DNA from 3 places in the Gulosibacter molinativorax genome. Region 1 is predicted to be linked to each of the others. Evidence: predicted binding sites of a transcription regulator. Region 1 holds the regulator's gene; each other region holds the start of a gene.
What was found. Region 1 encodes HspR, which represses chaperone genes until heat shock. Its sites were predicted from a motif close to AAGTTGAGTCNNNNNGACTCAACTT; they were not measured.

Region 1 (3,276 bases):
AGGACGGTCTCGAGATCGCCACGAAGATCTACGAGCTGACCGGTGCCCGTGCGAGCGCGAACCGGGTCGGGCTCGACATCTACTGGCGCAACCTGCGCACGCACAGCCTGCACGACCCGCTCCCCTACAAGAAGCACGAGGTCGGCAAGTACGTGCTGGTCAACGAGATCCCGCTTCCGACCTGGTACAGCTAGCGGTGGTGCTGGCGCGTGGGCATTGCGGGTAGCGCTCTCCCTTGCCGGTAGCGCAGGCGCACTTGGCCGTTCGCGCTCGCTGGCATTGCAGCTAGCGCTCACCCCTGCCGATGGCGCAGGCAAACATTGCAGGTAACGCTCACCCCTGCCGATGGCGCAGGCAAACATTGCAGGTAACGCTCACCCCTGCCGAAGTGCCAGCAGGGGTGAGCGTTACCGGCAATGGGTACGGCGCGGGCACCGGCAATGGGCGCGCGGCCGCGCCGCGAAACGGCTACTTGTAGTCGGGGGCGGGGCCGGAGCCGACGAATTCCTCATAGGTCGCGGCACCAGACTCGTGATATTCGGCGGCGGCCTCGACACCGATAAAGCGGAAGTGCCACGGTTCGTAGGCGTAGCCCGTGACCGCGGTCTCGCCCTCCGGGTAGCGCACGATGAAGCCGTACTCCCAGGAGTTTTCGGCGAGCCACTGGCCGGCCTCAGTTTCACCGAAACAGGTGTCAAGGATGCAATCCGGATACGCGTCCGGCGCGGAGATGTCGGCAGCAAGGCCGGTCTGATGCTCGCTAAACCCGGGCCGCGCGCTCGTCGAGTCGGCTTCTTCGACGCCCTGCTCTTCGACGTAGCCCGAGTACAGCTGTGTCTGGAGGTCGTACTCGCGGTAGCCGCTCGTCATATCGAGGTAGTGGCCGGCCTCCGCAGCATCCGCGAACATTCCCTTGACCGCATCCGCCGCATCCTGGCGTAGCGAGTGGTCGTTCATCGAGCGGACGTCGATCGACTCCATCGACACGAGGTCATCCGGAGCATAGTTGATCGGATCGAGCGGGATGTGCTTATTCACGAGCACAGTGAGGCTCGAGGCGGTCGTGATGTCGAGTGCCGGTTCCGGAGCGGCCGACGAAGTCGGAGTCGCGGCTGTCGCCGTCGTCGCCGGTACGGATGCGGCGGGTGTCGGAGACGCGGATGCGCCGGGAGTCGAAGACGGGGATGCTGACAGCGATGGGCCGTGCGCAAGCGATGCAGCCGAGGCGGCTCCAAGCGGTGTGCCCGGGCTCCCCCAACCGGATGCGACACCGAGACCAAGCGTTGCGAACGCGACTACCGCGACTGCTCCGAGGACACGGGCAACCTTGCGCCCGCCGCCGGAGTCCGCGCTGCCGGAGTCCGCGCTGCTGGAGTCGGCACTAGCCGAGCTCTCAACGCCAGTGCCCGCGATGCCGGAGCTAGCGATGCTGGAGCTAGCGATGTCAGGCTCACCGACGGACGAATCCGCCGAGACTTCCGGATCTCCGGCCGACGCCTCAGCCGCGAATTCCGCATCGGTATCCGACGCACCCGCCGCGCTTTCTGCAGCGCGCGCGGCGTCACTGGCGCTGGCGTCCTCGGAAGAGGATTCCCAGCGTTCAGAGTCGTCTTGCGCGTTGGTCACGTCGCGGTCTCCTCGGTGTTGTCAGTACAGTGCTCGCCGTGCGGTCGTGTCCTTGCGTATCGAGGCGGCACGTTGAGTTGGCGCAAGCGTCGATCGCGAGGGGTGGTCCATGTCGCAGCGTACCCGCGGCGAAAAGGAACCCGGGCAAGCTTTCCACAACCACATGAAATGTGTGAACTCACTCACCATCTCAGCGCGACCTGAACGTTGCGTCCTCGTCGGCTCCCAACGTCATTCCCCAACGTCAGCTCCCGCAGTCAGTCCTCGTCGTCAGCCTCAACGTCATCGTCCTCAACACTGCGCGCAGCCACGCGCGGTTCCCACAGCACGATCTCGTTCCGGGCCCGGACTCGGGCGCCGCGCGAAATCGCGACGATCTCGCCGTGCCCCGCAGCAAATACCCGCTGACGCTCAAGGCGTTCCTCTGCGAGCTCGTGCTCGAGCTCCTGCATCCGCTTTCGCAGCGTGCGCACCTCGTGTCGCAACTCGACGATGCGCAGGATGCCCTCGAGGCTCACGCCCGCTTCCGAAAGCTCGCTGATCTCGCGGAGCTTCGCAATATCGACCAGCGAATATCGGCGGACTCGGCCCGACGTGCGCTCCGGCACGACGAGCCCCATCCGGTCGTATTGCCGCAGCGTCTGCGGGTGCATCTGCGCCAGCTCGGCGGCGATTGCGATCGAGAATACTGGCGCATCCTCGTCGAGATTGTGATTTCGTGGGGTGGTCATCGCCGCCTCCTTTCTGGCATTGTGGTTCCCAGGTTAGACGCGCGCCTCGCGCATCAGGTCTTCGCGCGGATTCTCATCCGGCGACGCCGCGATGAAGTCGTCGAGCGCCTTTTCCTGATCGTTCGTGAGCCGATTCGGGACAACGATGCCGAGCTCGACGATCATGTCGCCGGTCTCCTTCTTCGTGCTCACGCCACGGCCCTTGACGCGCAGTTTCTTGCCGGTCTGCGAGTGCGCCGGGACGCGCACCTTCACGGTCGAGCCATCGATGGTCGGCACCTCGATCGTCGTGCCGCGGACGGCCTCCGCGAACGTGATCGGCACCTGCACCACGATGTTGTTGCCGTCACGGCTGAACACCGGGTGCGGCCGCACCGACACCTCGAGGATGAGATCGCCGGGTTCGCCGCCCTGGGGCCCCGGGGCGCCCTTGCCGCGCAGACGAATCTTTTGCCCATCCTTGACCCCGGCCGGGATGCGCACGGTAATGATCCGGCCGTCGCCAGCCTGCAGGTCGATCGTGTCGCCCTTGATGGCCGTCATGAAGTTCAGGGTCGTGGATGCGCGCTGGTCGGCGCCCTTTCGGTTCGCCTGGAAGCCAGCCTGGCCACCGGCGGAGCCACCGCCGCCAAACATCCCGCCGAAGAGGTCCTCGAACCCGCCGCCACCGGACGTCGTCGTGTACGTGCGTCCACCCTGGCCGTAGCCGGGCTGGTAGCCGCCCTGGCCGAAGAGGCCGCCGAAGAGGTCCTCGAAGTTGCCGTATCCGCCAGCGCCACCGGCGCCGCCGGGCCCTGCCGAGAATCGTGCGCCCGCGCCCATGGCACGGATCTGGTCGTATTCCTTGCGCTTGTCGGCGTCGGAAAGCACGTCATAGGCCTCGGAGATCTCCTTGAATTTCTCCTCGGCCGTCTTGTCC
Region 2 (3,276 bases), 240 kb from region 1:
GTACCCCCGCTCTGCGAGCCAGTTGCGCGCATCCTCGTCCACCTCAATTTGGATGCGGTGCTCCGCAAGCCTGTGCTCGAGCGTCTCGATGTTGAGGCCGACGATCTTCGCGAGCTGGTCTTGCGACAGCGCCTCGAAGATGACGATCTCGTCGAGCCGGTTGATGAACTCGGGCTTGAAAGCGCGGCGCACCGCGCCCATTACCTCGGCGTGACGCTCCTCGGTCGTGAGCTGCGGGTCGATCAAGAACTGCGAGCCCAGGTTCGAGGTGAGGATGAGGATGGTGTTGCGGAAGTCGACCGTGCGACCCTGACCGTCGGTGAGGCGGCCGTCGTCGAGCACCTGCAGGAGGATGTCGAAGACCTCGGGGTGGGCTTTCTCGACCTCGTCGAACAGGATGACCGAGTAGGGGCGGCGGCGAACCGCTTCGGTGAGCTGACCGCCCTGCTCGTAGCCGACGTATCCCGGAGGGGCACCGACGAGTCGCGAGACGCTGTGCTTCTCTCCGTACTCCGACATGTCAATGCGCACCATCGCCTGCTCGTCGTCGAAGAGCAGGTCCGCGAGCGCCTTGGCGAGCTCAGTCTTACCGACACCGGTCGGCCCGAGGAAGAGGAACGAACCGGTGGGCCGATTCGGATCCGCGACGCCCGCACGCGAGCGACGAATCGCATCCGACACCGCCTGGACGGCCTCGTCTTGCCCAATCACGCGCTTGTGCAGCTCCGACTCGAGGTCGAGCAACTTCTCGCGCTCCGACTGCAGCAGCTTGCCAACGGGAATGCCCGTCCACGCGGCGACGACACTTGCGATGTCATCTTCCGTGACGTGGTCATTCACGAGGCGCTGTTCGCTGCCCTCCTGCGCCTCGGCCTCCGTGAGCTGCTTCTGCAGCTGCGGGATCTCGCCATACAGAACTCGCGAGGCGAGCTCGAGGTTGCCATCGCGTTGGGCGCGGTCCGCACGGATGCGCGCCTCGTCGAGCTTGGTCTTGAGGTCACCGACCTTGTTCAGGCCACTGCGCTCCGCATCCCAACGTGCCTGCAACGCATCCAGCTCGACCTGGAGGTCTGCCATTTCCCGGCGGAGCTGCTCGAGTCGCTGCTTCGAAGCCTCGTCGTGTTCCTTCTTCAGTGCGAGCTCTTCGATCTTCATGCGGTCGATCTGACGCTTGAGGCTGTCGAGCTCGGTCGGCGAGGAGTCGATCTCCATGCGAAGGCGCGACGCTGCCTCATCCACGAGGTCAATCGCCTTGTCCGGCAGCTGTCGAGCCGTGATGTATCGGTTCGACAGGGTTGCAGCGGCGACGAGCGCGTTATCGCTGATGGCGACCTTGTGGTGTGCCTCGTAGCGCTCCTTGAGGCCGCGAAGAATCGCGATGGTGTCCTCGACCGACGGCTCGTCAACGAAGACCTGCTGGAAACGGCGCTCAAGGGCCGGGTCCTTCTCGATGAACTCGCGGTACTCGTCGAGCGTCGTCGCGCCGATCAGACGCAGCTCACCACGGGCGAGCATCGGCTTGAGCATGTTGGATGCGGACACGCTCGACTCGCCACCACCGGCACCCATGAGCGTGTGCAGCTCGTCAATGAACGTGATGACCTGGCCCTCAGATTCGCGGATCTCGTCCAGGACCGCCTTCATGCGCTCCTCGAAATCACCGCGATACTTGGCACCCGCGAGGATTGCCGAGATGTCGAGCGAAATAAGTTCTTTGCCCTTGAGAGACTCGGGGACGTCGCCCGCGACGATGCGCTGAGCGAGCCCCTCGGCAACGGCAGTCTTGCCGACACCTGCCTCACCAATAAGGACGGGGTTGTTCTTCGTGCGCCGAGTGAGCACCTGACTCACGCGGCGAATTTCAGCGTCACGACCGATGACCGGGTCAAGTTTGCCGGTTCGTGCGATGTCGGTGAGGTTGACACCGAAGCGCTCAAGCGCTGACTGGGATTCTTCATCTTGGGGCTGTGCGCCTTGCATATTAGCCATGTGCTTCTCCTTTCGAGGGGGCTCAAGACAGGCCGTTCGACGGGCTCACGACGAGCCTCCGCTGCCTGCAGATTAGGGAAAGAGTCCTCGCACAACCTGCGGCATGGGACGCGGGCCACCACCGGGGGTGGGGAGGATGCTTTCTACACTTGAGTGCAACCGACTCAAGTTTGCAATTATTCCCTGATCCAGGCGAAATATTTTCTGACGATTCAGCAAGTCCACAGCATCCCGCGAGCAAGGAAATTGACGGAAATCAAGCCGTTCACTTGTTGTTCACCTATAATTCACTTAGAAGCATCATTGCTTCCGCTTTTCGCGTCCGCGAGAAGCAACCCAGAAATGGCCGCAAAGGAGGCGACAACATGGGTGAAATCAGCGGGAACATTTCCCGAGTAACTGACAACTACACAGTAACGCTCAGCGCCGACTCAGATTTCGATCGAAAGACGATTTGGCGCGCAATCACTCAGGAGCAAGCGCTCTCGACGTGGCTTGGACGACCTTCGAAGTCGATCATGACGGGTGAGTCATTCACCCTGACCTACCCGAATGATGCTGACTACAGCATCATCGCGCGAGTGCACGATCGCCGAGTACCGAGTTCGCTCGTGCTCAGCTGGAAGTTCAACGAGCTGCCGGAAAATTTCGTGCGCATCACGCTCAGCAAGCGACCGGAGGGCGGTACCGAAATCCGCCTCGAGGTCACGGGCCTACGCCGCGAAGACACCGCAGCCGCCGCAGCAACCTGGCACGCCCAGATGGAGTTCCTCCGGAACTACCTCCAGGGCCGCGAGGTAATCGGGCACGCGCTGCGCTTCCGTCGTGACGAGCTCATACCCGAGTACGAGCAGCAGATGCTCGATGTCGGCGCACCGCGCCGTTCGCGCCGCGAGCTGCTCGACGAGCTGGAGTTCGAGCAGAGCCATGTACCGCCGCAGGACAACGAGTTCCGCCGCGTACTGCACACGCACGGACACCTCGCCTAACGCAGCTAGTTACTCCCGGGGCGGGTGGATGACTTCGGTCACCACCCGCCCCGCGTCGTTTCCGGCCTTTCGGAACTACGGCGACGCGGTACCCGCTGCGTCACCTCGGCAAACCCGTCGTCACCTCCGCAAACCCGTCGCGAAACGCACTCCACGGCACCCCGACTACATCGAGTGACGAGCCTGCAATCTCACTCCAGCAAATCCGTCACGAAACGCACAATGCGCCACGTCCGACTGCATTGAGCGACGGATTTACCGAAGTGATTCGGCGGCGGGGTTGGTTCGGAGCTACGGC
Region 3 (3,276 bases), 310 kb from region 1:
GCCAGCGCCCGTCCGTGCCGTCCGATCCCTCGGCCGGTTCAACGTCTTGACCTGCGACGAGAGCGAGGAGCGCGACCGTCTCCTGCTGCGGCTCCGTCAGCATGGTCGTGTCGATCGCCGCGAGCAATGCCAGCGCGTCGGTTACGAGTCGGGAGACAAGGTCGTCCCTGGCCGCTTTGTCATCCCAAGCGATGTCGGGTTTCCCCGGCTGGGCATAGTCATGGCCAGGCAGACCGGCCACGATCGTATCGGCTCCCGGGATCTCCCGACCGACCCGCCGGATCTGCGCAACCAACTGCGTCACCGTGTCCTGGCGGGCAACGGCATCATCCAGAATCGTCGAGTCCAACGCCCGACGCTTACGACCAGAGAGCGCCCCAGACCGCGCAATGACCTCAGCCACCGCCTCGAAAATACGGTGCGGGCGTGTGCTCGCGGCCAGGCGGCGGCGCCAATAGGTCAACACCGTCGGATGGAACGACGTTTCCGTCAATCCGAAACCACACGCCGCTTTCCAACGCAAATCAAACGTCACTGCTTCCGCTGTCTCCCGGTCCGACAACGAGTGCAACGTCTGCAACACCATCACCGAAGCGATCACGTCCGCCGGCGTCGACGGGCGTCCACGGCCCGAGGGAAACAAGTCCGCGAACGCGTCATCGGGGAACAACTCGTGCCGGTGCTCGGCCAGGAACGCGAACACCGACCCAACCGGCAACATGTGACCGGCGAACGCACCGACATCCAACAACTGACGCTGACCATCATCACGACCCTGCATAAATCCAGTCTTAAACACCGGCGCCAGGAACGACAGAGGCGCGCCTTAAACCGCCAAGATAAATCAGCAGTCTCCTAGCGACCTGCGCGCTGCCGTTGCTGTGACGAACCTGCACCTTGCGGGGCTTCGATTCTTCGGCGACCGGGATGGTCAGCGTCAGCACGCCGTCGGCGTAGTCGGCCTCGATCTTGCTCAGGTCGAGTCCGCGGCCAAGGCTCAGTTGGCGGGCGTACGTGCCGTAGCTGCGCTCGCGCATCACCCACTGCGATTGCTCACCTTCGCCAGACTCGGCGCTCTTCTCCGCCTTGCGCTCTGCGCGGACGGTGAGCGATCGGTCCTCGACATCGATGTCGATGCTTTCCGGGTCGACGCCCGGCAAGTCGATCTTCGCGACGAACTTGTCACCGTCTCGGTGAAGGTCCATCGGCATTGAGAGTCCGGTGCTCGGACGTGCCAGGTGGTTCACAAATCGGTCGAAATCACGGAATAGGTCCATGCTTGTTGCCATATCTATCACTCCTTCTAGGCCGCCTCACTTCGGTTGTCTCGAGGCTCGTGCCTTATTAGGGGTAACGACTGACCAGAATGTTTATTCCAAACTTGACAAGAAAAGACTCAACTTTTTTGAGTCGGGTCAACTCTGGCTAGTTTTCGCCGAACCTCGCGCGGATCCAGTTGGTCACGACACCCGCAAACTGGTCCGGATGCGTCCTGTTCCACTCGTGGCCAGCGCCGGGGATGATCTGCAGGTCCGCATCCTGCATCGACTCGACGACCTCACCTGATGACTTATGGTTCATCCGGTCATTGCCTCCGACGACCACGAGTGTCGGGCACTGAATCTGGTACAGCTCGGGGCGGATGTCGAAGTCGGTGAACGTGTCGAGCACGGCGAGCACGTCCTCCTTCGTGAGCCCGGAGCCGCCCTCCTCGATCGGCTTGCCCGCGACAACTTTCTCAGGCAGCACGCTCATCATCGCGCGCTGCAGCTTCAGCATCGCCTTCGGCGGCCGCGCGATCGGCGCCGACAAGATCAGGCCAGCCACCAACCCCGGCTCGAGCGAAGCGGCGCGAATCGCAACCTGGCTTCCGAGCGAGAGCCCAACGAGCACCGCAGGTTCCTCGCTGCGGTCGGCGACATCCGCGAGCACCCACCGCGCCGCCTCATCCAGCGAGAACGGCTTGTGCGCGGGCGCGCTGAACGACGGAATCGTCGTCGTCGCGGGATCGAGCCACTCGGGCAAGTTCGCGATCACCGCATCCCAGTCACTTGGCGACTGACCAAGGCCGTGCAGGAACTCGACGGGAATAGCGCTCATGAACTTCATTGTTTCGCAGGATGCTTGGCAGGGCGTTCAGGGTTCGCGCGGCAACAAGCAGGCGACAAAAGAAGGGGCGGGTGGATGCGCACCCAAGGTGAGTTGCGCATCCACCCGCCCCGACGCGAAGCGGCTAGAGCCTAGAGGCCCTTGCCTGATGGAGAGACGAGGATTTTGACCGCGGTCTCATTGTGGTTGATGAGGGTGTCGAAGCCTTCGTCGACGAGGCCCTCGAGGCCGATGCGGCCGGTGATGAACGGCTCGACGTTGATCTTGCCGGACTCGACGAGCTCGATTGTCTCGGGGTGGTTGTTCGCGTACGCGATGGTGCCGCGCACGTCGAGTTCCTTCATGACGAGCTTGTGCATGTCGAACTCGTGCTTCTTGCTCCAGATCGACACGACGACCAGCACGCCGCGGGGGCGGAGCGCATCCATGAGGGTGTCCATCACGACCGAGACGCTGGTGGCCTCGAACGCGAGGTCGGCGCCCTTGCCGTCGGTGAGCTTCATGACCTCTTCGACGACGTTGGTCTCAACGGGGTTGAACGCGTAGTCGACCGCGCCCGAGCTGAGTGCCTTCTCGCGGCGGAGTTCGCTGAGCTCCGACATGACGACGGTCACGCCCTTAGCCTTCAGCACCGCGGAGGTGAGGAGGCCGATCGGGCCGCCACCACCGACGACCGCAACCTGGCCCGCCTGGGGCTCGGCGCGGCTCACGGCGTGCACGGCGACGGAGAGCGGCTCGATGACGGCAGCCTGGTCGAGGGGCACATCCTTCGAGATCTTGTGGACCCAGCGACGCTTCACGGCGATCTTCTCGGCGAGGCCACCACCGCGGCCACCGAGGCCGATGAAGTTCATGTCGTCCGAGAGCTGGTAGACGGGGTTGTTCTCGGAAGTGTCGACGTCGTCGTGGATGATGTACGGCTCGACGACAACGTGGTCGCCGACCTCAATGTCGTCGACGCCCTCGCCGACCTCGTAGACGACGCCCGAGAACTCGTGACCGAGGGTGACGGGTGCCGACTCGCCGGAGATGGGGTGCGGGTGGCCGTGCTCGGGAACGAAGTTATTGCCGTCGGTGTACTCGTGGAGGTCGGTGCCGCAGATACCGCACCAGGCGACGTCGATGCCGACGGTGCCGGGCTCAACGGGCATCTCGGGGATGTCTTCG

Region 2: GMOLON4_RS11515 (ATP-dependent Clp protease ATP-binding subunit) is a predicted target of HspR. The motif match lies at 2,136-2,160, and genes of this name have one in related genera.
Region 3: GMOLON4_RS11210 (Hsp20/alpha crystallin family protein) is a predicted target of HspR. The motif match lies at 1,379-1,403, and genes of this name have one in related genera.

The regions. Positions count from the first base shown of each region.
Region 1 is NZ_CP028426.1:2,743,956-2,747,231, reverse strand. Features, by position in the region: gene GMOLON4_RS12595 (acyl-CoA dehydrogenase family protein) at 1-194, shown strand, start outside; gene GMOLON4_RS12590 (M15 family metallopeptidase) at 469-1,626, opposite strand; gene GMOLON4_RS12585 (heat shock protein transcriptional repressor HspR) at 1,884-2,357, opposite strand; gene GMOLON4_RS12580 (DnaJ C-terminal domain-containing protein) at 2,391-3,276, opposite strand, start outside.
Region 2 is NZ_CP028426.1:2,505,969-2,509,244, forward strand. Features, by position in the region: gene GMOLON4_RS11515 (ATP-dependent Clp protease ATP-binding subunit) at 1-1,989, opposite strand, end outside; gene GMOLON4_RS11520 (SRPBCC family protein) at 2,355-2,978, shown strand; gene GMOLON4_RS11525 (carboxymuconolactone decarboxylase family protein) at 3,270-3,276, opposite strand, start outside.
Region 3 is NZ_CP028426.1:2,433,865-2,437,140, reverse strand. Features, by position in the region: gene GMOLON4_RS11215 (IS1182 family transposase) at 1-781, opposite strand, end outside; gene GMOLON4_RS11210 (Hsp20/alpha crystallin family protein) at 792-1,289, opposite strand; gene GMOLON4_RS11205 (alpha/beta fold hydrolase) at 1,426-2,100, opposite strand; gene GMOLON4_RS11200 (2,3-butanediol dehydrogenase) at 2,241-3,276, opposite strand, start outside.